3 regions of the Nocardia sp. 852002-20019_SCH5090214 genome follow, and region 2 is predicted to be linked to each of the others. Evidence: riboswitches for the same ligand, from Rfam matches in the RefSeq annotation. Region 2 holds a riboswitch; each other region holds the start of a gene.

Region 1 (9,938 bases), on a different contig from region 2:
GCATCGGCCCAAGGGCGTCGTCGCGGTGATCGCGCCGTGGAACTTCCCCTTCGCGATCTCGATCTCCGATTCGATTCCGGCCCTCATCGCCGGCAACGGCGTGGTGATCAAACCGGACAACAAGACCGCGCTGTGCACGCTCTACGGCGTCGAACTGCTGCGCAAGGCGGGGCTGCCGCGCGATCTGATCCAGGTCGTGTGCGGTACCGGACCCGACGTCGGCCCCACCCTGATCGACCACAGCGATTTCGTGATGTTCACCGGTTCCACCGCGACCGGTCGCACCATCGGCGAGCGTGCGGGCCGCAACCTCATCAGCTGCAGCCTCGAACTCGGCGGCAAGAATCCGATGATCGTGCTCGAGGACGCCAACCTCGACGAGGTGATTCCGGGTGCGATCTTCGCGGTGTACGGCAACTCCGGCCAAGCATGTATGCATATCGAGCGCATCTATGTGCACGAGCGCATCCACGACGAGTTCGTGCGCCGATTCGTCGCCGCGGCAGAGGAATTGGGGTCGAAGGCGGGTGCCTCCTACACCGCCGACCCGGAATTCGGCTCGCTGGTGTCGGTCGATCACATGCGGCGCGTGGCCTCGCACGTCGACGACGCCGTCGCGAAGGGCGCGACCGTGCTGACCGGCGGCAAGGCCCGCCCGGACATCGGCCCGGCGTTCTACGAGCCGACCGTGCTGACCGGTGTGACCCCCGAGATGGAGCACGCGACCGTCGAGACCTTCGGTCCGGTCGTCACCATCTACCGCTACACCGACGAGAACGAGGCCGTCCGACAGGCCAATGCCACCACCTACGGTCTCAACGCCAGCATCTGGAGTTCGGATCTCGCTCGTGCGGAGAAGCTCGCCGACCGGCTCGAGGCGGGCAATGTCAACGTCAACGACGGCTTCGTCGCGACCTATTCGGCGAAGATGACGCCCTCGGGCGGCGTCAAACAGTCCGGCGTGGGCACCCGGCACGGCGACGCGGGCCTGCTCAAGTACACCGATACGGTCAACGTCGGCGTGCAGAAGAAGCAGGTGCTCTCGGCCCGGGCGGGTATGCCGTTCGAAAAGCAGCTCAAGAGCACGCTCATCACGTTGCGTCTGAGCCGCCGGCTGCGCATCCGCTGACGGGTCGATGCCGTCGATCTCCACGGAATGGGCCCGTTCGTCCCCCTGACGAACGGGCCCTTCCCATCACCCGGCACCACGCTGTGCCGGTAGCTCTGCGCGCGGCCTACTTCACGCCGATCGACTTACCGAAGAACGAGGCGAAGGTTTCGCCGAAGGTCGAGGCCAGCATCTGGAAACCGTTGGGGTCCAGCAACAACCAGCCCGCATCCGCGGTGTGACAGCCCGGCTGCGCGGGTACGCCGTCGAGACGGTCGCGCAACCACAGCATCGCCGGGCCGCCGCCGGAGATCTCGGTGGCGACATGTTCGGCGAAGTGTTCACGGGTGTATTGCACTGTGGCGGAGGGGTTTCGGCAGTAGGTGTCGACGAGGTTGTTCACCTGGCCGACCGGGATGATCTCGTCCGGGTTGCCCTGCCAGATGTACATCGGCATATCCGGCACCGACTTGCCCATGCGGGTTTCGTCCAGTACGTCGGCGACCACGGGCTGCTGGAGCGGATCGCCAGGAACCCGCAACATTCCTTCGAGATTCAGAAACGGCAGCAGCGAGCTGACGTACTGCACGCACAATCCGCTCTGAATCGTGGTCAGTCCCTTGCCCAATGGGTCCATATGCTCGTCGACGAAACGCGCGAATTCGGGGTATTCGCGGGTCAGGCCCATCACGGCGGCCAGTACCAGCCCCGAGGTCGCCTGTCCGTTGGCCACCTTCAGCGTCATGCCGAGATCGGCCGGAACCCCGCCCTCGGCCGCGCCGACGATATTCAGCTCCGGTGCGTAGGTGCTCTTCAGTTCGGCCGCGTGACCGGTCGCGATCGCACCGCCGGAGTAGCCGTAGAGGCCGATCCTGGTCTGCGGGCTCAACCGCATCGGCTCGAAATCTCGGGCCGCGCGAACGCCGTCGAGGGTGATTCGGCCGGCGAGCGGCCCCGCGGCATAGGCGTTGTTCGGCCCCTCGTGATCGGGAATCACCACGGCCCAGCCCTGCTGCAACGCGCCCTGGGCGATCACGAATTCGGCCGGGGCCACGATCTGGCCCAGGAACGGACCGGCCGAGAAATGCTGGATCGCGTAGGAGGGTGCGCAGTAGCCGGCCAGGGAATCCTCGGCGATCTGCATCGAGACCAGTTTGTCCGGTGCCGAACCGCGTGGTTTCAGAACCGTCGCGACCGCCGGGATCGGTCGGTCACGACTGTCGTTCGATCGGTACGAGATCTGCCACGCGTCGACATTGACCGGGATCAGCCCGAGATTGGCCACCCGCACCTGCCGCGCGGCGATGATCTCGCCGGGCTGGTTCGCCGCGACGATCTCCGGTGCCGGATGGTAGAAGCCCGGGTCCAGCTCGGGTGGTAGCGGAATCGGGGCCGCGGGTGCGACCGGCGCGGGTTCGGCGCCGGCGTGCGGCGGATGAGCCACCACTGCGGCCGGAACGGTCAATGCCGCCGCCGCGGCGAGGACACAGGTCGTCCGGCGGATGCGGCGCGTCCAGGATTCGGTCACACTCGGCTCCTTCACTAATGCGAGACTGCTCCGTCTCACATATGCAGCGAACTATGGCACAGGTGTGATCGCCGTCGCAAGAATGTCGCATGCCGGCCGGCGATGCGCGGCTCGACGAGGTGCGGTCGAATGTGGTGTGGCTAGGCCGATTCCTCGGTCGGCGCGGGCGCCCAGCGTTCGTCCACCTTCGCCAGCCGCCAGTAGGCGATCGCGACGACCCAGGCGAGGACGAACAATCCGACGATCGCGAATCCCGCGTTGTTGAGGTCGATACCGGCGATCCACTCTCCGACCGGGCCGCCGAAACCGGTGTCGTCGTGCAGCACCTTGATCAGCTCGATCGAGCCGATGAACAGGGCCACCGCGATCGACAGGCCGGTGATGGCCAGGTTGTAGAAGATCTTGCGCACCGGATCGGAGAACGCCCAGTCGTAGGCGACGTTCATGAACAGGCCGTCGATCGTGTCCATCACGCTCATCCCCGCCGCGAACAGCAGCGGCAGCACCACGATCGCGTACCAGGGCAGTCCCGCCGCCGCGCCGGACCCGGCCAGCGCGAGCAGCGCCACCTCGGTCGCGGTGTCGAAACCCAGTCCGAACAGCACGCCGACCGGATAGACGTGCACCGGCCGTCCCACCATCCGCATCACCGGCGCCAGCAGGCGTGCCAGGAATCCGCGCGAATCGAGCGCCGCCTCCAGTTCCGCGCGATCGTATTCGCCGCTGTGGCGCAGACGGCGGAACACCCGCCAGATGCCGATCAGCGCAACCACATTGAGCAGGCCGATCAGATACAGGAACGATCCGGAGGCCACGGTCGAGATGGTGCCCAGGGTCTTGCGGGTCGACGAGTCCTCGTCGACCAGGGTGCCCACCACGTGCGCACCCGCCACCACCAGCGCGGCGAGGACGAACACGATCGTGGAATGCCCCATCGCGAACCAGAATCCGACCGATTTGGGCCGTTTGCCGTCGCTCATCAGCTTGCGCGTGGTGTTGTCGATGGCGGCGATGTGGTCGGCGTCGAAGGCGTGGCGCAGCCCGAAGGTGTAGGCCGTGATGCCCAGTCCGATGCCGAAGACCTCCGTCCCGATGCGATAACCGTGCGGGGCGATCGCGCCGAACAGCAGGCCGAATCCGATCAGATGCATCAACGCGACCACACCGAGCAGCACCGCCGCTTCCAGCCAGTCACGCCGGGACCAGTCCCGCAGCACATCGCGAAGCAGGCGACGACGAGTGGACATGTGCCACAACCCTTCTGGGGAACCCGCGTCCCCGTCCGTGCACAGCGACGAAAGGGGTCTGGCTGACAGCATGGGCTGAACACAGTGGCGCGACCGCACCGGATTGGCACCGGTTTCCCGTTCCCATCGCGAGAACTCTGCGGACTATACCAACGGACCGCACCCGTGCGGCCACGGTCTTCGCAGGTCGCAACGAGGGTGGTGACAGGATTCCCGATCGATGAAATGTCGGGTATGCCCCCGTGTGCCCGGGAAATCGAGGAGACTCGGCGTAACACAGTCCGTAGTGCGACGACTGTGTGCGGGTGCCAGTTCCACAGGGTCAGCGTTTCAGCAATGCCGTTTCTGCAATGCCAGGGGAGCCTTCATGTCGCAGTCTTCTGCCGCGTACCCGAGTATGGTGCCGGTCGGGGTGGATACCGCTCGGGTGTACTCGAGTGATCGACGCGTATTTCCGGCAACCGAATCGTCGTGATTCAAAGGGGAGGCTCGGCAATTCACAACACCTAGGCTCGGCCGAGCCGACGCGCACCACCGTGCCGTCGTGCGCAGTGTCGAGAGGAATTACCTGATGTCCGGACGTATCCGCACCGCAATATCCGTCTTCGCAGCCGGTACGGCTGCCGCTGTGCTACTCACCGCCTGCGGCAGCGGAGGATCCGCCCACACCGAGAACGGGGTGACCTCGCTTCGGTATCTCGGCTGGACCGATCAGGTCACGCTTCCGGAGCTCGCGGAGAACCTCGGATTCTTCGACGGCAAGATCGAACTCGACTACGTCGGCAACACCATCAGCGGGCCGCAGGAAATCCAGACCGCCGCGACCGGGCAGGTCGACTTCGGCGGGGCCTTCGCCGGTGCGGTCGCCAAGCTGGCCGGCGCCGGGGCGCCCATCACCGCGGTGGTCAACTACTACGGATCGGACGAGAAGTCCTTCCAGGGCTATTACACCCTCGACAACAGCCCGATTCGTTCGGCCGCGGATCTGGTCGGCAAGAAGGTCGGCGTGAATACGCTCGGTGGCCAGAACGAGGCCGATATCCACGATGCGTTGAAGAAGGCCGGACTGAGCGTCGACCAGATCAAATCGGTGCAATTGGTGGCGCTGCCGCCGCCGAATATCGAACAGGCGCTGCGGCAGGGACAGATCGACGCCGCGGCATTGAACGGCCAGTTCCAACAGCGTGCGGTGGCCAACGGCGGAGTGCGACCGATTTTCACCGAACTCGACGAATACGGCGGCCCGATCAACGGCGGACCCTATGTCTTCCGCAACGATTTCATCGCGAAGAACCCCGATGTGGTCCGCACCTTCACCACCGGCGTCGCGAAGGCGATCGAATGGGAGCGCAGCACGCCGCGGGATCAGGTGATCGCAAAATTCACCGAGATCATCAACGCCCGCCACCGCGCGGGAGAGGACACCTCGACGCTGAAATACTGGCTGTCCGTGGGGGTTCCGGCGCGCTACGGCAAGGTGTCGGACGAGGATTTCACGCGCTGGCAGAGCTGGCTCGAGGACACCGGGGCCATCGATCACAAGCTGGATCCGAGCAAGTTCTACACGAACAAGTTCAACTCGCTGCTGCAGCCGTCGGACGCTTCCGGGAAGTAGCGCGCGCACGCGTCCTGCCACGGCGACGGGCCGATAGCGGCGAGCCGACCCGTCGGTACGGCATCATCGGTGCCCATGAGCGACTCCGTATCCACCGGCGGCGCCCGCGGCCCGGCGCACCGCCTCGTCCGGATGACCGGCCGCGACCCCGACGAACCGGGGCGCGTGTCCTCGCCCCTGGAGCTGCTGTTCGATCTGACCTTCGTGGTCGCGGTCGGCACGGCGGCGTCGTATTTCGCCGAGATGGTCGCCGACGGGCATGCGGGCAAGGCGGTGCTCGCCTTCGTGCTGGCGATGTTCGCGATCGTCAACGCCTGGATCAATTTCAGCTGGTTCGCCTCGGCATTCGACACCGACGACTGGCTGTACCGCGTGCTCACCATGGTGGTGATGATCGGCGTGGTGGTCTTCGCCCTCGGCCTGCCCGCGATGTTCCATTCGGTCGATGTGGGCGATCACCTCGACGTGCGGGTGATGGTCGTCGGCTACATCGTGATGCGGATCGCGATGGTGCTGCAGTGGTGGCGCGCAGGACGGGAGTCGCCGTCCTTCCGGCACGTCGGCTACGGGAGCATCCGGTGGACGATCATCGCCCAAATCGGCTGGGTGATCATCGCATTCGTGCACATGCCGCTGCTCGTGGCCGGGGTTGGATGCATACTGCTCGGCGTGCTGGAACTGCTCGTACCGGTGCTGACGCAGGGCCGCGCGAGTGGTACCCCGTGGCATCCGCACCACGTGGCCGAACGCTACAGCCTGTTCGCCATCATCGCGCTCGGTGAGGGCGTGGTCGGCACGGTCGCCTCCTCGGGCGGGCTGCTCGGCGGCAGCGACGGCGGGCAGTGGAGTGCCGATGCGATCGCGATCGTGGTCGCCGGCGTGGGCCTGACCTTCGGCATGTGGTGGGTGTACTTCACCACCCCGTTCGGCGAGATCCTCGTGCACCGCCGCAACCGCGGCTACCTGTTCGGTTACGGCCACATCCCGCTCTACATGGGTATCGCCGGCGCCGGCGCGGGCCTGCACGTCGCGGGCCTGTCGCTCGAGCACCACTCCCACATCGGCCCGGTCGCGGTGGTCCTCGCTCTGGCGCTGCCGGTGGGCGTGTACCTGCTGATGGTCTATCTGCTGCACACCCTGCTGCTGTCGGCCCCGGACCCGTTCCACATCCTGCTGCTCACCCTCACGGTCGTGGTCTTGGCCGTCGCGGTGATCCTGGCCGCGCTGGGCGCCTCGATCGCCGTATGCCTACTGGTGGTGATGATCTCCCCGTTCATCACCGTGGTCGGCTACGAAACCATCGGCTATCGGCATCAGCGCGAGATGCTGGCGAATCTGGAGTGACGCGAGCGAGCCCGTCACCGTGCTATCGAGGACCTGGCGACCAGTACGGCGGCGTCCGATCCTGCGACTGCTGCGCGGAATGCTGCTGCGGCGGGCTCCACAACGGCACGTCCTGGTGCTGCGGCGGAGTCCACATCGGGACGTCCTGGTGCTGCGGGGGAGTCCACATCGGCAGGTCCTGGTGCTGCGACGCCTCGGAGGCGGAACCTGCCCGCCGCCCCGGCGCTTTCGCCAGACTGACGATCAACAGAACCGCTCCAGCGATGAGAATGATGATCCCCAGGATCACCACCAAGCCGATGAGTGCCGCCACGAACAAAGTTGTAGCACAAGGTTTTCCGGTGGTCCCGGAAATGGGAAGGCAGCTCGCCCAGAGGATCGGGCCGTGGACGGTGAAGTTTCCCGAACCCGGCACAGATACGCACCCGGCACCGATACGCACCCGGGCAAAGCAAGAGGCCCTGACCAGTGGATCGGTCAGGGCCTCTGCCGTGTCTCCACACACGAGTCGGGGTGACAGGATTTGAACCTGCGACCTCTTCGTCCCGAACGAAGCGCGCTACCAAGCTGCGCCACACCCCGTGAGTTGAGCCTGTCGTAGCTTACAGCAGGGGGGAGCGGATCATTAAATCCGCTGGTCAGCGGGCAGGGAGGGGGCGGATGGTGGAGAGGATGCGTTTGGCGGTTTCCTTGTCCACGGACTTGTCGACGCCGGTGTCGGCGGCGACCGTCATGACGAAGTTTCCGTTTTCGCTGGGGAAGGCGAACGTGTAGACCGCGAAGGTCGTGGCGCAGCCGGGGGCCGGCGGCGGCGCGCTGCCGGTGGTCTCCACGAAGGCGCCGTGCAGCTGCCCGTCCAGCGAGACCATCGGCTCGGCGGGGGCCGGGGCGGCGATGGTGGCGTTCGACCAGCCGAACTTGGCCATCCGGGCCCCGATATCGGCGGCGGCCGCGGACGGGTCCGTCTGGGGAGACATGGTGAGGAAGGCGTTGGTCCGGGTGTAGTTCGGACAGTAGTTCTTGCCGTCCTGTGCCAGGCCGGCGATTTCCAGCGGATTCGATCCGGAACCCCAGGCGGCCGTGCCGACCGGATCGACCTTCCACTCCGGAGGCGCGTCGTAGGCCGCACCGCGATCGAGGATCTGGACGACCTGGTAACCGGGAACCATAGGTGGCGGCGCGGCGCCGGGCTGCGGCTTCGGCGCCGTCTGCTGCGGTCGCGAAGGTGGTGGGGGAGGCTGATTTTCGTTACTGAGCGCACTGACCATGGACGGCTTGCCGGAACCCGCGGCGGCCGGCGAGTCGGAATGCCGGCTCGCGACCACCGCCACGGTCGCGCCGATCGCCACGACGACCAGCACCCCGATTCCGCTGAGCAGCAGAGCTTTCCGCCGCCGAGGCGGCTGCTCGGCCGGCACCTGCAGCAGCGCGGTGTGCGGATGCTGAGCCGTCGGCGGTCCCCAGGACGCTTGCTGCGGCGCGGGATGTGATCCGACCCCCAATTGCCAATCCGGCTCGGGGCGACCGCTGCCGTGCGGTGCCGAGAACTGTTGCCGGGAGGGAGTATTCGCGCCCGGCATCGAGCTGCCCGGCCACTGCGGCATTCCGGGTTGCACGCCGAAGGCGGTGGTGGGGGCGTCGGGTCCGCCCGGGTTGCCGAAACCGTGCGGCGACGGAGCGAAGCCGGACGGCGCGTGCGGACCCGGGACCGCATTCGGGCCATGGGAGGTATCTCCGCTCGCGCCGCCCTGTGGCGTCCACGGATGGGCCGGAGCGGATTGCCCTCCGGCAGCGTCGTTCCCACCGAACAGCGATCCGGGCGGCCGGTCCGCGTCCGGTGCCGCGGGCTTGGCGGGTTCGGCCGGAGAACCGGAGCGTCCGGGATCGCCCGCGCCGCCGGGAACGGTCGGAATCGACTGCGGCCGAGCCCACGGAGAGCCTTGCGACACAGGGAAATTCGCACCCGGCACCCGTCGGATCGCCAGTGTCGGCGGGGTCTCGTTCGAGTCGGGAGTGGGTTCTCGTCGCGCGGTCGGGTCGTCGTTCCGCTCGAACCCACTGTTCACCGTGTACCCCTGCCTGATGTCGTGCCTCGGCACGCCACCCTAGCGCGCCACGGCCTCCGATTCCGAGACGCCATGGCCACTGTCGGCGATGGGGCCTTTCGGCGGTGCGGCCACCAGCGTCAGCAAGGTCGCCTCGGGGCGGCAGCAGAAGCGGTACGGCGCCCACGGCGAGGTACCCAGGCCCGCGGACACGTGCAGTCGCGTGTGCGCACCCCAGCGCGACGGACCCTTCACCCGGGACCGATCGATACCGCAGTTGGTGACCAGCGCGCCGAATCCCGGCAGGCACAGCTGTCCGCCGTGGGTGTGGCCGGCCAGCACCAGGTCGTACCCGTCACCGGCGAACCGGTCGAGTACGCGGGGCTCGGGCGAATGGGTGAGTCCGATGCTCAGATCGGCCAGTGGGTTCGGCGAGCCGGCGACGGTGTCGTACCGGTCGCGGGACAGGTGCGGATCGTCGACACCGGCCGTGGAGATCTTGATTCCGGCGACCTCGAGATCGCGCCGCACATGGGTCAGATCCAGCCAGCCGCGTTCGGTGAACGCCGCGCGCAGATCCTGCCAGGGCAGCGGATCCCCGTGCACTCGCTTGTGGTTCTTGTCGAAGTACTTGAGCGGGTTCTTCGGAACGGGCGCGAAATAGTCGTTACTGCCGAAGACGAAGATGCCCGGACGGGAGAGTAACGCCGTCAGCGACTGCACCACCGCGGGCACCGCCTTCGGATGCGCGAGGTTGTCGCCGGTGTTGACGATCAGGTCCGGTTCCAAGGCGGCCAGTTCGCGAACCCAGGCCTGTTTGAGTTTCTGGCCGGGCGTCATGTGCAGGTCGCTGATGTGCAGCACACGCAGACTCGACGAGCCCGGCTGCAGCACCGGCATCGTGGCCTCACGAAGGACGAAGGCATTGCGTTCGATCAGCGAGGCATAGCCGATTCCGGCCACTGCGGTACCGGCGGCCGCGGCGGCGACCTTAGCTCCGGAGCCCAGCGCTGCTCGTCGAAGTGCGGGGGACGAGAATACGGGCATCAGC
Region 2 (9,938 bases):
CCCCGACCACACGCTGAACCACGCGTTTCGCCACCGCGTGGCACCGCGTGTTACTTGCTACGAGAGACCTTGCCCCGAAGCCGAGTGTCGCTCGTTCCGCCGTACTCCTCATAGTGATAGGTCGCCGAGACCACCCGGCTACTGCCGTCCTCACACTTCGGATCACGCAGGCGAGTAAACGCGAACCCGCTGCCGGTACCGGGCTGATGCAGCAGCAATTCGGTTGCCGGCGGACCCGACCGAAACGGCAGCTCGTCTCGGAACGACAGCGCGGTCGGCGGGGTGGTTTCGACGCTGCCCGTGCCGTTACGCAGAGTGACCAGGACCCCGAACACGTTGTCCGGCCCGTTCTTCGGCGGAGACCACTGTGTCGCGTCGCCCACATAGACGGTCGCCTGTCCCTCGTCCGTCCAGTCCGACACTTTCCTGCCGCAATGGGAGTTGGTGACGAGCCCGGCCAGGACACCGGACGGGGTGCCGCTGCCCGCGATCAGCGGCGGAATCGTGACCACCGCACCGACGAGAACGGCAACTGCCAGCGCCGCCCCGCCTCGCATCGAGGCGGAACGCGTCCGACCGGATCGGTTGCCGTACAGGTGCAAGAAGGCTGCCGTGAACGCTGCGGCAACGGCGAAGCACGCCGCGGCGACGCTCGTGTCGAGGCGTCCGGGTAGCTCCGGCTTGTAGTCGGACAAGGACAGCTCGGTTCCCACCCACTGAGCGAAGAAACTGGCGATCAGTCCACCCGCGATGGTGCCGCCAGGCGCGAACGGGTAGGGCAACAGCCCGAAAATGGCGGTGACGAACAGCACCGGGCTGATCACGAACAGGAACGGCCAATAGATCGAGAAGTTGACGGCGAATTGGCCACCCGCATCGAGATCCGGTCCCGAGAACAGTCCCCGCCCGATCGCCAGCCACGCCACAGCCAGCGCGCCGACGGCAATGATCTGCCCTGTGTACGCGAGACGGTTCAACCGATTCCACGATGCATCACGAGCAGACACCCGGTCACTATAGTGATTTCCCAAGCCGCAGCAGTGGGCGAATCGTCCCTTTCCCGTTCAGGAATCGAGCGCGCTGTCGGCGCGCCCGGGCACTTCGACCTCGTCCGGCGTCTTGTCCGGCCGCAAGCCGCGCCAGGACGGGTGGCGCAGGCGCCCGTCGCCGGTCCGCTCCGTGAACGACACCTCGCCCACCAGTTCGGGTTCCACCCAGATCGCGTCCTTCACCGGCGCCGCGACAGTGGGGGTCTGCCGCCGCAGCGGACGCAACCGGGCCTGGAGATCGTCGAGCATGGCCTGCGTGAAACCGGTCCCCACATTGCCGATGTAGACCAATTCCCCGGTCTCGTCGTGCACGCCCATGAGCAGTGAGCCGATGCGTCCCGCGCGACGGCCGGCGCCGGGCCGCCACCCGACGATGACGATCTCCTGATCGTTCACGTTCTTGACCTTGGTCCACAGCGGACTGCGCCGGCCCGGCAGATAGGGACTGTCGAGCCGCTTGCACACGATGCCCTCGAGCCCCAACCGTGCCGATTCGGCGAGCACATCGGCGCCGGTACCGGTCAGCCGCGGCGGGATGCGCCAGCTCGGGCCGCGCAGGCCGAGTTGTTCCAGCAGCCCGCGGCGTTGCTCGTACGGCAGGTCGATCAGCGGGCGGTCGCCGATGTGCAGCAGGTCGAAGATGAGGTAGGTGGCGGGTACCGAGCGCATCAGTGCGCGGATCATGGCCGGATTGCGCTGGTGCATCCGCGGTTGCAGGGCGGCGAAGGAGGTGCGGCCGTCGGCGGCGAAGGCGACGATTTCGCCGTCGACGACGATCGGCGGCACCGCGGGCGCGAGGTCGGCGAGCTCCGGCCAGGCGGCGGTGACATCGTTGCCGTTGCGCGAGATCAGCCGCAATTCCCGCTCGACGTAACCGATGGCGCGGATACCGTCGAATTTCACCTCGTACGCCCAGGCCGCACTGTCGGCGGGCAGAGCGCCGGCGGTCGCCAGCATCGCCGCGTATCGCGGCAATCCGCTCATGAGCGCCCACCTTTCGATTAATGGCTATTTCTCGGTTACTACCCTGAAATCCTCCTCTTACAGCGACGATGATGCTGACATTTCAGTCACGACCCGATCTCGCAACCCGCCGATTGACCAGCCGAACGGCAATTTCGTATGGTTGTGCGAGCGACGATTCGAGGAACCCGGTGAAAATCCGGGACGGTCGCGCCACTGTGAGCGTTTCGCCGGGCGGAATGTGAGTCAGATACTCGGATCGCGTGGTAACCACCATCGAGCGGGGACGCGCAATCCCCGGAGGAGAGTCACATGGCGACGTCCTATGTTCCCCGGTCCGGCCTGGAGTCGATTCGGCTCTCCATTCCCACGACGGCCCTGTGGCTGGGCGGCACCACGCTCCTGGCTCTGCTCGCCCTCTACTTCATCGGCATCGATCAGGGCGCGGTCTCGATCTTCGGAGACGATATGCACGTGCACGAATTCGTCCACGACGCACGGCATTTCCTCGGCTACCCCTGCCACTGACCGCGGGATCGAGCCCCCACAATGGAAAAACGAATCATCGCCCGCGGTGTGCTGGTCGGTGCGACCGGCGGGCTGGCGGCCTTCGTCTTCGCGCGGATCCTGGCCGAGCCGATCATCGATCGCGCCATCGACTACGAGGGCGGGCGCGACGCGGCGCACACGACACTCGAAGCGGCCGCAGGACATTCGATGGCCGGCATGGAAGAGAGCGAACTGTTCACCCGGTCGGTGCAGTCGACCATCGGCCTCGGCTTCGGCACGGTCGTCTTCGGCGCCGCGATGGGCGCGCTGTTCGCGGTGGTGTACTGCCTGTTCATGGGCCGTGTCGGCAGTTTGAGCCCGCGCAATCTCGCACTGTGCGTGGCGGGCGGCATGTTCGGCGTGCTGTACGCCGTGCCGTTCCTCAAATATCCGACCAATCCGCCCTCGATCGGCAATCCCGACACGATCGGGCAACGCACCGGTCTCTACCTGTCGATGGTGGTGATCGCCGCGGTCTGCGCGGTGGGCGCCGTGTGGCTGGGGCGGAAACTGCAAGCGCGCCTGGGCAATTGGACGGCGACCATCGCCGCGGGCCTGGCCTTCGTGGTGGTGGTGACCGCGATCGCGGCGTTGCTGCCCGCACTCGGGCATCTGGCCGCCAACCGGGCACCGGGCGACGCGGCCACCGAAACACCCGGGCCGCTCACCGATTCGAGCGGCCGGATCGTCTATCCGGGCTTCCCCGCCGACGATCTGTACTACTTCCGCTTCTATTCCCTTGCCGCGCAGGTCATTCTGTGGTCCGTGATCGGCGTGGGTTTCGCGACACTGGCGCCGCGGTTGTTCCGGCGCGCGGACGAATCGGCCGCGGCCGCGCCGGCAGCGGCGGTATGAGCGCGACCGTCACCCGGCTCACGTTGATCAGCCACGGCATGACCGAGGCGATGCGGACGGCCCGCTTCCCGGTCGATGAACCACTCGACGAGCTTCCCCGCGACGCCGCCTCCCCCACGGCGCCGCGGGCCGACCGGGTCCTGGCCGCGCCGGAACTGCGGACCGCCGCGACCGCCACCCTGCTGGGTCTGCGGGCGACCACCGAACCCGCCCTGCGCGATCTCGACTGCGGCGAGTGGGCGGGCAGGCAGATGGATTCTCTCGACCCGGCCGACCTGATGGCCTGGATGTCCGATCCCGCCTACCGCGACCACGGCGGTGAAGCGATCACCGACCTGCTCGAACGGGTGCGTGACTGGCTCGAATCGATGGTCGCCGACCGAAGCCGGATCGTCGCGATCACCCATCCCGCCGTCGTCCGCGCGAGTGTGCTCCTCGCCCTCGCCGCGCCGCCGGAATCGTTCTGGCGCATCGACATTCCGCCACTCAGCGCCACCACACTGCACGGCCGCGGCGCCGCCTGGACCGTGCGGCACACCGCGAATCCGCTGTGAGCGGGCAGGTGTGCACCCGGCCACCTCAGTGCGACGCCGGCTTCTTCCCGACCAGATCGGCGAGTACGGCCGCCTCGCTGATGTCGATCCGCTTGGTGGCCGACAACAGAGTGAGCATGCCGCGCCCGGCGAGTTCGCGGAGGTGGTCGAGGTCGCCGGCGCGTTCCGGACTTCGGAGCTCCTCGCGGTAGCGGCGACCGAACTCGTCGAATTTGGCGGGATCGTGCCCGTACCAGGTGCGCAACTCGGTCGAGGGTGCGATCGTTTTGCACCACTCGTCGAGGTGGGCGTTCTCCTTGCTCATCCCGCGCGGCCAGAGGCGATCGACCAGCACCCGCATTCCGTCGTCGGGATCGGGATCGTCGTAGATCCGCCGGACCTGAACCCGCGGTCGTGCACTCGCCATCGCGCTGCTCCCTTCGGTCGGCCGTATCGTCCGGCACCCGCGGCGCGGGATCGCCGGTCCCCCGCTTCCCGCATTCGAGGGTAGTCACGGGAGCGGCGTCTTTCGCCGGCTCGCCACGGCCGCTGCGCCCACCTCTGCCTACGCAGCCGTAGGTTACGGTAGCGTAGGTTGAATGAACGTCCCGACCTCGACCGCCGATCCCGTCGTTGCGCCCCCGTCGGTCGAATTCGACAATCGCGATGCCGTCTACGAGTACTACCGCACCCACCGCGCGCCCCGCACCCGCGCGCGCCTGTTCTACGCGATCACCGCGTATCGCAAACGTCCCACGGTCCGCTATGCGGACGGTGCCCGCGCGGCGATCCGGCAGCTGATTCGCGACAACCGCCGCATGATCATCGCGATCAACCATGTCAGCGTGGAAGATCCGCGCACGGTGGCCGCCTTCGCCTGGCGCAGCGTGTTCCGGCCGCGGATCGGCCATATCCGTGTGCTGGCCAAGGACGAACTGTTCACCGAGCCGGAGCAGCGGTCGCGCATCGACATCATGGGCGCCATCCCGGTGTTCCGCGGCAAGGACCACGGCCCACGCGCCGCCTACGCCGCCGGGCAGCAACTGATGGACGTCTGCGTCGGGCGCATGGTCGACGGTGACGACCTCGCGTTGTTCCCGGAGGGCACCTGCAACGAAACCGATCCGGCCCGCGTGCAGACCATCGGCACCGGCATCGGCCACATCGCCGCACGCGCCCGAAAGGCCGGGGCGGCACCGGTTTTCGTCTTCCTCGGCCTGACCTACGGCCCCGACGGCCGCGCCACGTTCTACCTCGACGAGCCGCTGCCGGATTTCCCGGATCGACCGGCCGAAATCACCCGGGTGGTCGGCAGCCGGATGCAGCGCGCACTCGACGGGGCGATCGCGGCCGTCCGGTAATTCGCTTCAACCGGCCGGCAGGGTGCGCACCCCCGACCCCGCGGCCACCGCACCCACCACCGCGCGGAAGAATTCGACATCGGTGGCGGGCGACCGCATGCCCACCGCCTCGAGCGCGTAGGCCTTGAAGGCTCGTGCCGCACGGGTCGGCACGTACTGCGTCGGCGAGGCCTGCGCGAACGATGTGTCGCGGTACTCCGTATCGCCCCAGAACCGGACATCGGTGCGTGCGCTGCCCAGATATCGGTGGGCCCACTCGCGCGCCGGTTCGCCGAGTGCGGACAGATCTCCGGCGACCGCGAAAGCATGCGGTATCGGCACCTGCCGCCGGCAGCGCAGCACACATCCGAGATCCAGGACGCCCAGCCCGAGAATCGTCAGCGGCCGGATGTCGCCGGGCGCATCGACCGCGACGGTGACCTCCCAGCCGGCGACCGCTCGGTCGAACAGCCAGCCGCCGGCGCGCGAGACGACCTCGACAGGATTGTCCGCGACCACGACCAGCTGATATCGCAGCGAGCGCCGGCCGGATTCGGCCACGGCGCATTCGCGCGGAGCTTCCGCCGCGTGGGCGTTCGTTGGGTACCGGTGCGACACAGCAGACATAGCACTTCCGTTCCGATCACAACCACCACTGCCTTCCCCCGCCTCGGGCGGCCCACATCGCCCGAGCAGAGACTAGTTTATTTTCCCCCAGCGGGAGAAAATATTGGCCGAACTCGTATCCATCCACCGGGCGTGTTGTCCGGACCCGCCGCCGGCAGCCGTAGCCTGAGAGGGGTGAGCGGCGGGAATACAACCGGGTCCGGGACTGGAATCGTGCAGACATCGCGGCGCGGCCGCGGGCGTCCGCCCCGGCTGAGCCGGGATCGCATCGTCGCGGCCGCCCGCGCGCTGCCGCCGGAAACACTCACCATGAAAGCGGTCGCCGACGCGCTGGGCGTCGACCGCAAATCGCTGAACTACTACGTCAGCGACCGCGACGGATTGCTGGAACTGGTCGCGCTGGACGCCTTCGAAACCGAGTTCCGCCGCTTGGCCCTGCCCGCCGAGGGCGATTGGCGGCAACTGCTGCGGCTGTTCGCCGCCGCGGTCGCCGAGGCCCTCACCCAGGTCGGCGTCTTGATCTCCTATGTGCGATTCGGTGGCCGAGGCGGCCTGTCGACGCTGGCGGCGATCGAGCGGATATTCCAGTCGCTGGTCGGCGCCGGATTCGAGCCGATGGAGGCCGGGCGCACGCTGCGACTGCTCGCCGATATCGCGTACTCGGCGGCGCGCGAGGCCGCGGAGGCGACCCGGGGCCACGTCGACATCCAGGCCGAACATGTCGCCCGGACCCTGAATTCGGAAGCGGGACAAGAGTTCCCACTCCTGCGCCAGGTCGCGACCACCCGCGAGAGCGCCGCGCGCGTCGGCGAGCAGTTCGAATTCGACCTCGAGCTCGTGATCGCCGGGCTGGAACGCAAGCTCGAGGCACGCGGCCGGGCCTGAGACTGCCGCACCCGCTGCGGGTGCTGGCCGAGAATCTGCGTGCCCGCCACACCAATCGCTACGACTACGCCGCCGACACCGACGACCGACCGGACGACGGAACTCGTTCGTACCGAACCGAATTCGAGTCCCGCTATTTCGAGACCGAACATCCGGTGGTGCACGTCCATCCCGAGACCGGTGAACGCGCCCTGCTGCTGGGCTGCTTCGTCAAGGAGATCGTCGGCCTGTCCACCGCCGAATCGCGCGCGCTGTTTCGCCTGTTCCAGGATCGGGTGACCCGGCTCGAGCACACCACCCGCTGGGATTGGGCGCCCGGCGATGTGGCGATCTGGGACAACCTCGCCACCCAGCACTACGCGATCGACGACTACGACGGCGCCGAACACCGCCGGCTCACCCGCATCACACTGGCCGGTGACATACCCGTCGGCGTCGACGGCCGGGCGAGCACGGTGATCGCCGGTGACGCGCAGGCCTATTCCCGCGTGGAGTCGCTCCCGCGAGCGGCGTGAACCGCGCGGCGTGCGGAACCGGAGCCGTACTGTCATTTAGTCTTTGACACACCGGCGTCCGGCGGCGGCGCGCGGACGGGTGCCGGCAGAGGGCTGACGATGGGAGTCCCGTGAACCTGTGGAATTACATCCGAGGGCGGGGTGACACTCTGGCCTTCCTCACCTATCAGCATGCGTCACTGGCGTTTCAGACGGTTCTCGTCGGCACGATCGTCGCCGTGCTCATCGCGATGGCGGTCTACCGGCTGCCGCTGCTGTCGCAGCTCTCGCTCACCTCGAGCCGGGTCGCGCTGACCATTCCGTCGCTCGCGCTGCTGGCGTTGCTGCTGGTGCCGTTCGGGCTGGGCGTCGTCCCGTCGTTCATCATGCTGGCGTTCTTCGCGGCGCTGCCGGTGATCGGCAACGCGATCGTCGGCTTGCGCTCGGTACCGGCCTCGGTGGTGGAATCCGCACGCGGAATCGGATTCTCCCGCACCCGCATCCTGCTCACCGTCGAACTGCCGATCGCGTGGCCGGTGATCCTGACCGGTATCCGGGTCTCCACGCAGATGATCGTCGGTGTCGCCGCCATCGTCGCCTACGTCCTGGGGCCGGGTCTGGGATCGCTGATCTTCAACGGCCTGTCGCGCCTCGGCGGCGCGAACGCCCTGGAGACGGCGGCCACGGGCACGATCCTCATCGTCATCGTGGCGCTGGTGTTCGACGCGCTACTCGTTCTGCTGGGCCGCCTCACCATCGCAAAAGGACTCTCATGACCGACGCTGTGACCGACCGGCCCGGACCGGCGACGCCGGAACGCAATGTCACCGGGGCCTCCATCGTCCTCGACTCGGTCGTGAAGCGGTACAAGGGCCAGGACAAGCCGGCCGTCGCCCGCCTCGACCTCGAGATCGAGGCCGGACAGATCGTCGCCTTCGTCGGCCCCTCCGGCTGCGGCAAGACGACCACGCTGAAGATGATCAACCGGCTGATCGAACCGACGGAGGGCCGCATCTTCATCGGCGGGCGCGACGTCACCAGCGAGGACCCGGACAAGCTCCGGCAGTCGATCGGGTACGTCATCCAATCCGGCGGCCTGTTCCCGCACTGGTCGGTGCGCAAGAACGTGGGCGCGATCCCGCGAGTGCTCGGCTGGGACAAGAAGCGGATCGCCGAGCGCACCGACTATCTGCTCGAACTCGTCGGCCTGGATCCCGGCGTCTTCGCCGACCGCCTGCCCAAGGACATGTCCGGCGGACAGCAGCAGCGGGTCGGTGTCGCGCGGGCGCTGGCCGCCGATCCCCCGGTGCTGCTGATGGACGAGCCGTTCGGCGCGGTCGACCCGATCACCCGGGTTCGCCTGCAGGACAGCCTGATCGCGATTCAGCACGAACTCGGCAAGACCATCGTCGTCGTCACCCACGATTTCGAGGAGGCCACCAAACTCGGCGACAAGGTGCTCATCCTGTCCGAGGGTGGGCACGTCGAGCAGTACGCGCGGCCCGAGGAGATCCTCACCGCACCGGCCACGCCGTTCGTGGAGGAATTCGTCGGATCCGGCGCCAAACTCGCCTATCTGACCGTGCAGCGGGTGCGCGACGTGGAGTGGGACGACGTGGTCACCGCCCGCATCGGGGAGCCGGCGCAGGCGGTGATCCAGCGCGCGCGGGCCGCCGGGCAGACCTGGGTGGTGGTCGTCGACGATGCCGGACGGCCACGGTCGTGGCCCTCGCTCACCGAACTGGCGAGCAAACCGGAGGTCTCGGACTACCTCGATCGGCGGTTGCCGGTCGTCGCTCGCTCCTCGACCCTCAACGACGCCCTCGACGCGATGCTGGCGGCCAGTCAGGGTGCGGCCCTGGTGACCGACGGACGCGGCGCGGTCGTCGGCTCGATCGGCATCGGCGCGGTGACCGAGACCATCCAGGCCGCACTCGCCGATGTGCGCTCCGAGGAACACGACACCTCGTACGAAACCTACGTCGACGGAACCGATCCCGCGCCCACGCCGGTGGTCGCCGCCGACGACGACGAACACGAATCGGCCGGGCAATCATGACCCGCCTGCGCCGGCTGCCGATGGACGTCTGGTTCGAGCCGCTGATCATCCTCGTCATCGGAATCGGCTACATCGTCTGGTATCGGTCGACCACATTCACCCCGACCGAACAGGCCTCGCTGGCCTGGTCCAACCTGCAGACCACGATCTGGTCGCATATCGAGCTGACCGTGGTGGCCACGGTGATCGTGGTCGTCGTCGCGATTCCGCTGGGTATCGCGCTGACCCGGCCCGCGCTGAAACGCCTGGAGCCGATCGCGGTCAACATCGCCAATATCGGCCAGGCGGCGCCGGCGGTCGGGCTGCTGGTGTTGTTCACCTTCTGGCTGGGCACCGGATTCCGTACGGCGGTCGTCGGTTTGGTGGTGTACGCAATTCTGCCGATCCTGCAGAACACCATCATCGGCCTGCGGCAGGTGGATCAGCGCACCATCGAGGCCTCGCGCGGGATCGGGTTCTCCGCCACCCGCACCCTGGTCCGAGTCGAGTTACCGCTCGCGGTGCCGGTGATCCTCAACGGGGTGCGCACCGCCCTGGTGATCCTGGTCGGCACCGCGACCCTGAGCACCTTCATCGGCGCCACC
Region 3 (9,938 bases), on a different contig from region 2:
GTGAGTGGATGTCGTAGACACCCGGCCCGATACCGAGCGCGTACCCGGCGGTGGTGAGATCGTCGAGGATCTCCATATGCGAGCGCGCCGCCTCCACCGACGTGACATCGGCGTCGAGTGCCGCGATCGCGCCGATGATCTCGCCGAATTCGGAATAGCACAGATGGGTGTGGATCTGGGTGTCGTCGCGAACCCCGGCGGTGGCCAGGCGGAACGCGCCCACCGCCCAGTCCAGGTACGGCTGCTGATCACCGCGGCGCAGCGGCAGCAGCTCGCGCAGCGCGGGCTCGTCGACCTGGACGATACGGATTCCGGCGGCCTCCAGGTCCACCGTCTCGTCGCGAATGGCCAGCGCCACCTGCCGCGCGGTCTCGGCCAGTGGCTGATCGTCGCGCACGAACGACCACGCCAGAATCGTGACCGGACCGGTGAGCATGCCCTTGACCGGCTTGCCGGTCAGCGATTGGGCGTAGGTGATCCACTCGACGGTCATCGGCGCGGTGCGAACGACATCGCCGTAGAGGATCGGCGGGCGCACGCAGCGGGTGCCGTAGGACTGCACCCAGCCGTGGTCGGTGGCGGCGAATCCGTCGAGTTGTTCGGCGAAGTACTGGACCATGTCGTTGCGCTCGGGTTCACCGTGCACGAGGACGTCGAGCCCCAGATTCTCCTGTAGCGCAATCACATCCGCGATCTCGGCGCGCATCCGCTCGCGATACTGCGCCTCGTCGATCGTGCCGGCGCGCAGCTCGGCGCGGGCGGTGCGGATCGCGGTGGTCTGCGGATAGGAGCCGATCGTGGTCGTGGGCAGCAGCGGCAGGCGCAGCTGTGCGCGCTGCAGCTCGCGACGGCGCTGCGCCGGTGCCCGCTGCGCGCGATCGTCGCCGAGGCCGGCGAGCCGGGCCCGCACGGCCGCGTTGTGCAGGCGCGGATCGCGGCGGCGGCTCTCGATCGCGGCGCGCGATGCGGCGAGCTCCGCGGCGACCGCGTCGGTGCCGGCACCGACCGCGTGCGCCAATATCCGCACCTCGTCCATCTTCTCGGCGCCGAACGCCAGCCACGATCGCAGCACCGGATCCAGGCCGGACTCCGCGGCCAGCGAATACGGCACATGCAGCAGCGAACTCGAGGTCGAGACCGCCAGCGCGCCGACCGAACCCAGCAGGGTCGCCAGCTCACTCAGCGCCGTTTCCAGGTCCGTGCGCCAGATGTTGCGGCCGTCCACCACTCCGGCGACCACCAGCTTGTCCGCCAGGGCGGGAACCGCCGCGACCTCGGAAACGGTGGTGCCGGAACGGAAGTCCAGCGCCACGCCCTCGACCGGCGTGGCGGCCAGGGCGCTCAGTGCCGGGCCAGGGGAGCCGAAGTACGTGGCCACCAGGATGCTCGGCCGCCGGTCCCCGGCGCTCACTTCGGCGTAGGTGGTGCGCACGGTGGCGAGCTCGGCCTCGGAGAGGTCGCGCACCAGGGCCGGCTCGTCGATCTGGACCCAGGCGGCGCCCGCGTCGGCCAGCCGGTCCAGCAGCTCGCGGTAGAGCGGGATCAGCTCGGCCAGCCGGTCCATCGGCGCGACGCCGTCGACACCCTTGGACAGGGCGAGGAAGGTCACCGGCCCGATCACCACCGGACGTGCCGGGATGCCCAGCTCACGCGCCTCCCGCAGCTCGCCGAGCAGGGCCGAGGGGTCGAGGGCGAACCGGGTGTCCGGGCCGATTTCCGGCACCAGATAGTGGTAGTTGGTGTCGAACCACTTGGTCATCTCCAGCGGTTCGATGCCCTCGGCGCCGCGCGCGGCCGCGAAATAGCGGTCCAGCGGATCGCCGATGCCGGCGACCCGCGGCGGCAGCGCGCCGAGCATGACCGCGGTATCGAGCATCTGGTCGTAGAACGAGAAGGTGCCCACCGGTACCGCGTCGAGTCCGGCGTCCTTTGCCCCCGACCAGCTCTGCGCGCGCAGTTGCCGGGCGACGCGCTCGAGTTCGGCGGCGTCGATCCGTCCGGCCCAGTAGCTTTCGACGGCACGTTTGAGTTCGCGCCGCGGCCCGATGCGCGGCAGGCCCAGAACCGTTGCGGTGAAACGAGTATGCGTTGTGACAGTCACGGTGTTCTCCAAACTGGAAGCCACAGATCACCGCCGCACGACGGACGAAGCCCCGAAAAACACTGCCGCACCGGGGTATCCGGTGTGCCACGGGTCCGCCCGCCCGATCCACGAGGCGGTGACCGCCGGATACGGCGTATCCGGCACAACCGGCAGGTCTTCGGACTCACAGGCATCGGTCGTGCGGACCGGTCCGGAGAGGGCCCCGGATGTCGCCTACTGGCCGTCGCTTCCCGGAATGGATCCAGTGCTCATGACGGCGGTCGTTCCTGTTCACCGCTGCGGGACAGTCCCGGATTCTCACCGGGTTCCCTCTCGCCGGCCCGCGAGGACCGGTTTCGACGCTGCGCGCGACGCTCGGGGCTCCAACTCGTCGGCGGCAGCGAACCAGCTGCGTTCCCGAGCGTAATCCACCGCGAGCGGCAGGGGAAACGCCGCCCGCCCGGCCGGATATGTTTCCGCTGGAAGAACACAACTTCGCAGACTCGCCGATCCGGTTTGTGAGGATGGCTGCGAAGCCGTATTCACTGTCCGGCCCCGCTCGCCGGGCAGGTACCTTTATCGAATGTTCTCCAAAGTGCTGGTCGCCAACCGCGGGGAAATCGCCATCCGTGCCTTCCGCGCCGCCTACGAACTAGGCATCGGCACCGTAGCGGTTTTTCCCTACGAAGATCGCAATTCGGTGCATCGCCTCAAGGCCGACGAGTCGTACCAGATCGGTGTCCCCGGACATCCGGTGCGCGCCTACCTCTCGATTCCCGAGATCATCAGCGCCGCCAAGTCCGCCGGCGCCGATGCGGTCTACCCCGGCTACGGCTTCCTGTCGGAGAATCCGGACCTCGCCGCGGCCTGTGCGGCCGAGGGCATCACCTTCATCGGCCCCTCGGCCGAGGTGCTCGAACTGACCGGTAACAAGGCGCGGGCCATCGCGGCGGCGAAGGCGGCCGGGCTCCCGGTGCTGAACTCCAGCGCGCCCTCGGCCGATGTCGAGGAGCTGCTGCGGGCATCGGAGGAGATGGACTTCCCGGTGTTCGTGAAGGCGGTCGCCGGCGGTGGCGGTCGCGGTATGCGCCGGGTGGCGGATCGGGTGCAACTGCGCGAGGCCATCGAGGCCGCCATGCGCGAGGCGGAATCGGCGTTCGGAGACGCGACGGTCTTCCTCGAGCAGGCGGTGATCAACCCGCGGCATATCGAGGTGCAGATCCTGGCCGATCAGCACGGCAACGTCATGCATCTGTTCGAGCGCGACTGTTCGCTGCAGCGGCGGCATCAGAAGGTGATCGAGCTGGCGCCCGCGCCGAATCTGGAACCCGCACTGCGGATGCGTATTTGCGCCGACGCGGTGGCGTTCGCGCGCCAGATCGGGTACTCGTGCGCGGGCACCGTGGAGTTCCTGCTCGACGAGCGCGGCCATCACGTGTTCATCGAGATGAACCCGCGGATCCAGGTCGAGCACACGGTGACCGAGGAGATCACCGATGTGGATCTGGTGCAGTCGCAGTTGCGCATCGCGGCCGGCGAGTCGCTGGCGGATCTGGGGCTGAGTCAGGACAGCGTGTCGATTCACGGTGCCGCGCTGCAGTGCCGGATCACGACCGAGGATCCGGCCAACGGATTCCGTCCCGACACCGGCCGCATCACCGCCTACCGCTCGCCCGGCGGCGGTGGCATCCGGCTCGACGGCGGTGCGAATCTCGGCGCCGAGGTCGGCGCCCACTTCGACTCCATGCTGGTCAAGCTGACCTGTCGCGGCCGCGACTTCGGCGCGGCGGTGGCGCGGGCCCGGCGCGCGGTGGCGGAATTCCGCATCCGCGGCGTGGCCACCAACATCCCCTTCCTGCAGGCCGTGCTCGACGATCCGGATTTCCGCGCCGGACGCATCACCACCTCGTTCATCGACGAGCGCCCGGAACTGCTGACCCAGCGCGGTTCGGCCGACCGCGGCACCCGCATCCTGCGCTATCTGGCCGACGTGACCGTGAACAAGCCGCACGGTGAGCGGCCGACGGCGGTCTACCCGCACGACAAGCTGCCGGCGATCGATCTCAGTGCGCCGCCGCCGGACGGCACCCGCCAGCGTCTGCTCGAACTGGGACCCGAGGGTTTTGCGCGGTGGTTGCGGGAGCGCGACGCGGTCGGCGTCACCGACACCACGTTCCGCGACGCCCATCAGTCGCTGCTCGCGACGCGGGTGCGCACGCGCGGACTGCTGACCGTCGCCGGGCACGTGGCGCGGATGACCCCGGAACTGCTCTCGGTCGAATGCTGGGGTGGCGCGACCTACGATGTGGCGCTGCGCTTCCTGTACGAGGACCCGTGGGAGCGGCTGGCCGCGCTGCGGGAGGCGATTCCGAACATCTGCTTGCAGATGCTGCTGCGCGGGCGCAACACCGTCGGGTACACGCCGTATCCGGAGCAGGTGACGCGGGCGTTCGTGCGAGAAGCGACCGGTACCGGTATTGATATCTTCCGGATCTTCGACGCGCTGAACAATGTGGATCAGATGCGGCCGGCGATCGACGCGGTACGCGAGACCGGCACCGCGCTGGCCGAGGTCGCGATGTCCTACACCGGTGATCTGTCGAATCCGGACGAGAACCTCTACACCCTCGACTACTACCTGAAGCTCGCCGAGCAGATCGTCGAGGCCGGCGCGCACGTGATCGGCATCAAGGACATGGCCGGGCTGTTGCGGGCGCCGGCCGCGCACACGCTGGTGACCGCGCTGCGCAGCAACTTCGATCTGCCGGTGCACGTGCACACCCACGACACTCCGGGCGGGCAACTCGCCACTTACCTGGCCGCCTGGCAGGCCGGCGCCGACGCCGTGGACGGGGCGAGCGCGCCGATGGCAGGCACCACGAGCCAGCCCGCGCTCTCGGCGATCGTCGCCGCGGCCGCGCATTCGCCCTACGACACCGGGCTGAACCTCGATGCCGTCTGCGACCTCGAGCCGTACTGGGAGGCACTGCGAAAGGTCTACGCGCCCTTCGAGTCCGGGTTGCCGGGGCCGACCGGGCGGGTGTACCACCACGAGATCCCCGGCGGGCAGCTGTCGAATCTGCGGCAACAGGCCATCGCGCTCGGGCTGGGCGACCGGTTCGAAGAGGTCGAGGCCAAATACGCGGCCGCCGACCGGCTGCTGGGCCGGCTGGTGAAGGTCACCCCGTCCTCCAAAGTGGTCGGCGATCTGGCCCTGTCGCTGGTCGGATCGGGCGTGGACGTGGACGATTTCGCCACCGACCCCGCGCGCTACGACATCCCGGACTCGGTCATCGGTTTCCTGCGTGGCGAACTCGGCACCCCGGCGGGCGGCTGGCCCGAACCCTTCCGCAGCCGCGCCCTCGAAGGTCGCGGCCCGGCGAAGCCGGAAGTGCCGCTGACCGCGGAAGACGCCGCGGCACTGGACGGTTCGTCACAGCAGCGCCGAGAGACGTTGAACCGATTGCTGTTTCCCGCTCCGACCGCGGAATTCCTGGCGCATCGGGAGAAGTACGGCGACACCACCGGATTGTCGGCGAACCAGTTCTTCTACGGTCTGCGCCACGGTGAGGAACACCGCGTCGAACTGGAGAAGGGCGTCACCCTGCTCATCGGCCTCGAGGCGATCTCGGAGCCGGACGAGCGCGGCATGCGCACGGTGATGTGCATTCTCAACGGGCAGCTGCGTCCGGTGCAGGTGCGCGACCGCTCGATCGCCAGCGAGGTTCCGGTGGCGGAGAAGGCCGACAAGAACAACGCCGGCCACATCGCCGCACCCTTCGCCGGTGTCGTCACCCTGACCGTCGGTGAGGGCGACACGGTCGCCGCCGGTGACACGGTCGGCACCATCGAGGCCATGAAGATGGAGGCCGCCATCACCGCACCCCGCGCCGGAGTCGTCGCCCGGGTGGCGATCGGCACGGTGCAGCAGGTGGAAGGCGGCGACCTGCTGGTGGAACTGCGCATGAACGAGACATCGGCCGAATGACGATGCCGGTCATCCACATTCGTGCGCGGGGCGAGGGCCGGCCGTGATCGGTCACGGACCGGCTCGCGCATGCGCTCGGCTTGCCGTGGCGGGGGGATCGCGGTGACCCGGATCGTCGCGGGCACGGCCGGTGGTCGGCGACTGCGGGTTCCGCCCGCGGGGACCAGGCCGACCTCGGACCGGGTGCGGGAAGCGCTGTTCAACGCGCTTTCCGCGCGCATGGATTTCGACGGCATCCGGGTGCTCGACCTCTATGCCGGGTCCGGCGCCCTCGGTCTGGAGGCGCTGTCGCGCGGTGCGTCCCATGCGCTGCTGATCGAATCCGATCGCAAGGCGGCCGCGGTGATTCGCGGCAATATCACGGATCTGGATGTGCCCGGCGCCGAATTGCGCCTGGGCACAGTCGCTTCCGTGCTGGCGACAGCACCCGCCGAACCGTACGACCTGGTGCTGTCCGACCCGCCCTACGCGGTCGCCGACGCCGCTGTCGAGGCCGACCTGCGGGCGTTGTCGGCCAACGGCTGGTTGTGCGGGGACGCGCTGATCGTCGTCGAGCGGTCGGCGCGATCACCGGAAACGGCATGGCCCGCAGGCTATTCGGCGTTGAAGTCGCGCCGATACGGCGAAACTCGCGTCGATCTGGCGGAATACCACGGATAATCCTGGCCTCGGGCTCGGTCGACGGTCGTTCCGCCGGCAAGGCCTGCCGCCGCGGTGGCTCCCGCCGCCACGGCGACCGACTCAGCCGCGGCGTTCGGCGATGCGGGCGAGCAGGCGTTTGTGCACGGCCGGCGGCAACATGCCGGTGACGTCGCCGCCGAAGGTCGCCACCTCCTTGACCAGGGAGCTGGACAGGAAGCTCAGCGCCGGGTTGGTGGCCAGGAAGTAGGTGTCGACGCCCGAGAGGTGCTTGTTCATCTGGGCCATCTGCATCTCGTATCCGAGATCGGTGGCATCGCGCAGACCCTTGACCATGGCGGTGATGCCCTGTTCGCGAGCGAAATCGACCAGCAGCCCGTACCAGGATTCGATCCGTACGTTGGGCAGATCGGCGGTCGCCTCGCGCAACATCTCGATCCGCTCGTCGACGCTGAACATGCCCTGCTTGCTCTTGTTGATCATCACGGTCACGACGACCTCGTCGAACTGCGCAGCCGCGCGCGAGATGACGTCGATATGCCCGTTGGTCACCGGATCGAAGGACCCGGGACACAGTGCTCCAGCCATGCAGCGACGCTAACAGGTCGGGGCGGGCCGAGCCGATCGTGGTCGTCACAGCGCACGCAGCCGCAGTGGCGTCGGCGGCGGGAGGGGCGCGGGGCGGATGTAACCGCGGGGGCGCTGCTCGCGGGACCGGCTCAGCGCAGCGTGCACGCGTTCCGCGGTGCCTCCCGTACTCAAACCGCGCCAGGTGGTGCGGACCGGCTGAAATCCGTAGCGCCGCAACACCGCATCCGGCGAGCGGCGCGACAGACTGCCATGCGCCCCCGCTCTGCTCGGGCGGTGCCCATCGACCTCGAGCACCACCCCGGTTCGGCCGAGATACAGGTCGGCCGTCCCCAGCACTCTCCCGTCCTCGGCATGGATCACCCCACCCGCGGACGCCGGCGGGAAGCCGAGCAGCCGCAGCAACACCCGGATCCGGGAGTGGTCGACTCCGGCGCTGCGCGGATCGAGGAAACCGACCACGTGCCGGGCGCCGTCGACGCCGCGCCGGCCCCGGGCGCAGGCCATTTCGCGCGCCAATGCCGTTGCGGTGATGCCGAATTCGCGAGCGAGGGCATCGCCGACGACGACCGCCGATTCGAACGGAAGGGTGCGAGCCAGATCGACGACCGTGCGGGCGGGACTGGTGACCAGCAGCCCGTGCCGTTCGGCCACCACGGCGACGGGCGCGCAATGCACCTGCAGATTCGGTTTGATGCGCCCGCCGTGGCGTCGATTGCGTGTCACGTGCACGCGGTCCAGCAATGCCGGCGACATCGGCGCACCCAGCACGACCGCCGCCGATTGGTGGCTCACCACGGCATCGGCCGCCATCTCCGGCAGCAGTGCGGCCACCGCCAGCCGGTGCCGTGCCACGCCGTCCAATTCCGCGAGTAGCGAGGCCTCGGCGTACGCCCCGCGCCGCACCCGCCGCCAGCTCCCGATCGCGCACCGCCGCCGGATCTCGTCGTCGCCGACCCCCGCCGAGACCGCGTCTCGGCGCCGGTGCAGTCCGGCGACCCCGCCCTGGACCGTTGACCGGCTTGCGCGGCACAAGGTTTCGGCACGCGTGTCGCGGTGCGTCATTGCGGGTCCTGGTACGGCCGGGTGCGGCGCGGGCGAGGGAGAAGAGGACAGGGGACCGGTACCCGCGGGCGCGGGGAGGTGGCCGAGCGCAGACCGGCCCGCCAGATGATGGGGCTTCCCGGACAGTGGTTCTCCGAACGGTGGTGCATTGCCGAACCTCCCACGATGAGAACTCGCAACGACGTTTGCTGAGTTAGGACGTGGGGTAAGGAGACTCGGTTCCTTGCACAGATGACCAGGTTGCAGCCGCACCCCGTCCAGGAAGGCCCGGCGATCGGAACACCGCGATCAGAACAGTCAGAACACCCAGAGCCGCAGCGTGAGGAAGCGCAGGGTGCCGACTCCGGCGGTGATGCCGATGACGGCGATCGCCTCGGCGACGTCGTCGAGGCCGGGCGCCGCGATGTCGAGCACCGCCAGCGCCCCCGAGGTGATGGCGAGTCCGGCCAGCGCCAGTCCACCGCCCTCGAGTTGGGCGGCGAGCCAGCCGACCCGGTCGGCGGCGTGGAAGGTGAGGCGGCGGTGCAGTTCGTTGGCGAGCGCCGTGCTGACGATGGATCCGGTCAGGTTGGCCAGCTGCGGCCCGCCGCTGTAGCAGGCCAAGAAGAGCAGGAAGTAGCCGATATTGCTGAAACCGCCGACCAGCGCGAACCGGACGAGTTGCGACAGCCAGTGGTCCCCGCGCAGATAGTCGGCGAAGCGCGAGGCGAGACGGCCGGCAACGGGCGGGGACTGCTGGGGCTCCGGCGTCTCGGCCGGCAGTTCGCTGCGCACGATGGATACGCCCGGATCGGGCTGTGGGTTCACCCACATACCCGGAGGTGCCGGATAAAGGACAACCATTGTCGTTCCGATCGCACAGTGCCGGACGCCGAGGGTGACGGGTTCCGGCTGGTCTACCGCTCAGTAGAAAAAGATAGCACCAAGCGGAGAGAATTCCTCCACTTGATTTGTGTGGGATAGGAAACACCATCCGACACACCGAAGGTGATCTGGGCAGACACGCGGGATGCGGGCACACTGGGCCGAGAGCAGTAGTTCGGCACGAGAGTGGGGTCAGCAGGATGTATCGCGTATTCGAGGCACTCGACGAACTGGTCGCGATCGTCGAAGAGGCGCGGGGTATCCCGCCGACTCGCAATTGCATCGTGCCTCGCGGTGATGTGCTGGAACTGCTCGACGACGTGCGTGAGGCGCTGCCCGGCGAACTCGACGACGCCCAGGACGTGCTCGACCACCGCGACAAGATCGTCTCCGATGCCCGCAATACCGCCGACGCCACGGTGACCGGCGCGAACGACCAGGCCGAACAGACCGTCGCCGGCGCCCGCGAGGAGGCCGACCGGCTGCTGGCCGACGCCAAGGCCCACGCCGACCGGATGGTCGCCGAGGCCCGCGCGCATGCCGATCACCTGGTCGCGACCGCACAGGCCGAGGCCGATCGCATCGTGACCGACGGCAAGGCCGAGTACGAGGCGCTCACCGGCCGCGCCCGCACCGAATCGGAGCGGATGATCGCGGCGGGCCAGGCCTCCTACGACCGATCGGTGGCCGAGGGGCAGGTCGAACAGGAGC

What was found. A riboswitch is a leader RNA that binds a small molecule or an ion and turns the genes downstream of it on or off. The one in region 2 is predicted to bind cobalamin.
Region 1: another riboswitch for cobalamin. It lies ahead of A5780_RS35105 (HoxN/HupN/NixA family nickel/cobalt transporter); the one in region 2 lies ahead of A5780_RS12530 (CbtB-domain containing protein).
Region 3: another riboswitch for cobalamin. It lies ahead of metE (5-methyltetrahydropteroyltriglutamate--homocysteine S-methyltransferase); the one in region 2 lies ahead of A5780_RS12530 (CbtB-domain containing protein).

Annotation. Positions count from the first base shown of each region.
Region 1 covers NZ_LZMK01000419.1:15,810-25,747, reverse strand. The annotation lists gene A5780_RS35115 (succinic semialdehyde dehydrogenase) at 1-1,129, shown strand, start outside; gene A5780_RS35110 (lipase family protein) at 1,236-2,636, opposite strand; gene A5780_RS35105 (HoxN/HupN/NixA family nickel/cobalt transporter) at 2,777-3,883, opposite strand; cobalamin riboswitch at 3,917-4,040, opposite strand; gene A5780_RS35100 (ABC transporter substrate-binding protein) at 4,455-5,498, shown strand; gene A5780_RS35095 (low temperature requirement protein A) at 5,574-6,842, shown strand; gene A5780_RS35090 (hypothetical protein) at 6,865-7,155, opposite strand; tRNA gene A5780_RS35085 (tRNA-Pro) at 7,351-7,424, opposite strand; gene A5780_RS35080 (hypothetical protein) at 7,481-8,908, opposite strand; gene A5780_RS35075 (metallophosphoesterase) at 8,948-9,934, opposite strand.
Region 2 covers NZ_LZMK01000151.1:776-10,713, forward strand. The annotation lists gene A5780_RS12520 (hypothetical protein) at 51-1,007, opposite strand; gene ligD (non-homologous end-joining DNA ligase) at 1,065-2,033, opposite strand; cobalamin riboswitch at 2,147-2,290, shown strand; gene A5780_RS12530 (CbtB-domain containing protein) at 2,325-2,540, shown strand; gene A5780_RS12535 (CbtA family protein) at 2,562-3,416, shown strand; gene A5780_RS12540 (histidine phosphatase family protein) at 3,413-3,970, shown strand; gene A5780_RS12545 (DUF488 domain-containing protein) at 3,996-4,376, opposite strand; gene A5780_RS12550 (1-acyl-sn-glycerol-3-phosphate acyltransferase) at 4,549-5,310, shown strand; gene A5780_RS40890 (hypothetical protein) at 5,317-5,916, opposite strand; gene A5780_RS40895 (TetR/AcrR family transcriptional regulator C-terminal domain-containing protein) at 6,130-6,801, shown strand; partial or broken gene A5780_RS12565 (TauD/TfdA dioxygenase family protein) at 6,804-7,316, shown strand; gene A5780_RS12570 (ABC transporter permease) at 7,427-8,071, shown strand; gene A5780_RS12575 (ATP-binding cassette domain-containing protein) at 8,068-9,354, shown strand; gene A5780_RS12580 (ABC transporter permease) at 9,351-9,938, shown strand, end outside.
Region 3 covers NZ_LZMK01000345.1:28,121-38,058, forward strand. The annotation lists gene metE (5-methyltetrahydropteroyltriglutamate--homocysteine S-methyltransferase) at 1-2,101, opposite strand, end outside; cobalamin riboswitch at 2,235-2,453, opposite strand; gene A5780_RS27190 (pyruvate carboxylase) at 2,667-6,071, shown strand; gene rsmD (16S rRNA (guanine(966)-N(2))-methyltransferase RsmD) at 6,174-6,731, shown strand; gene coaD (pantetheine-phosphate adenylyltransferase) at 6,813-7,298, opposite strand; gene A5780_RS27205 (hypothetical protein) at 7,344-8,363, opposite strand; gene A5780_RS27210 (GtrA family protein) at 8,661-9,176, opposite strand; gene A5780_RS27215 (DivIVA domain-containing protein) at 9,428-9,938, shown strand, end outside.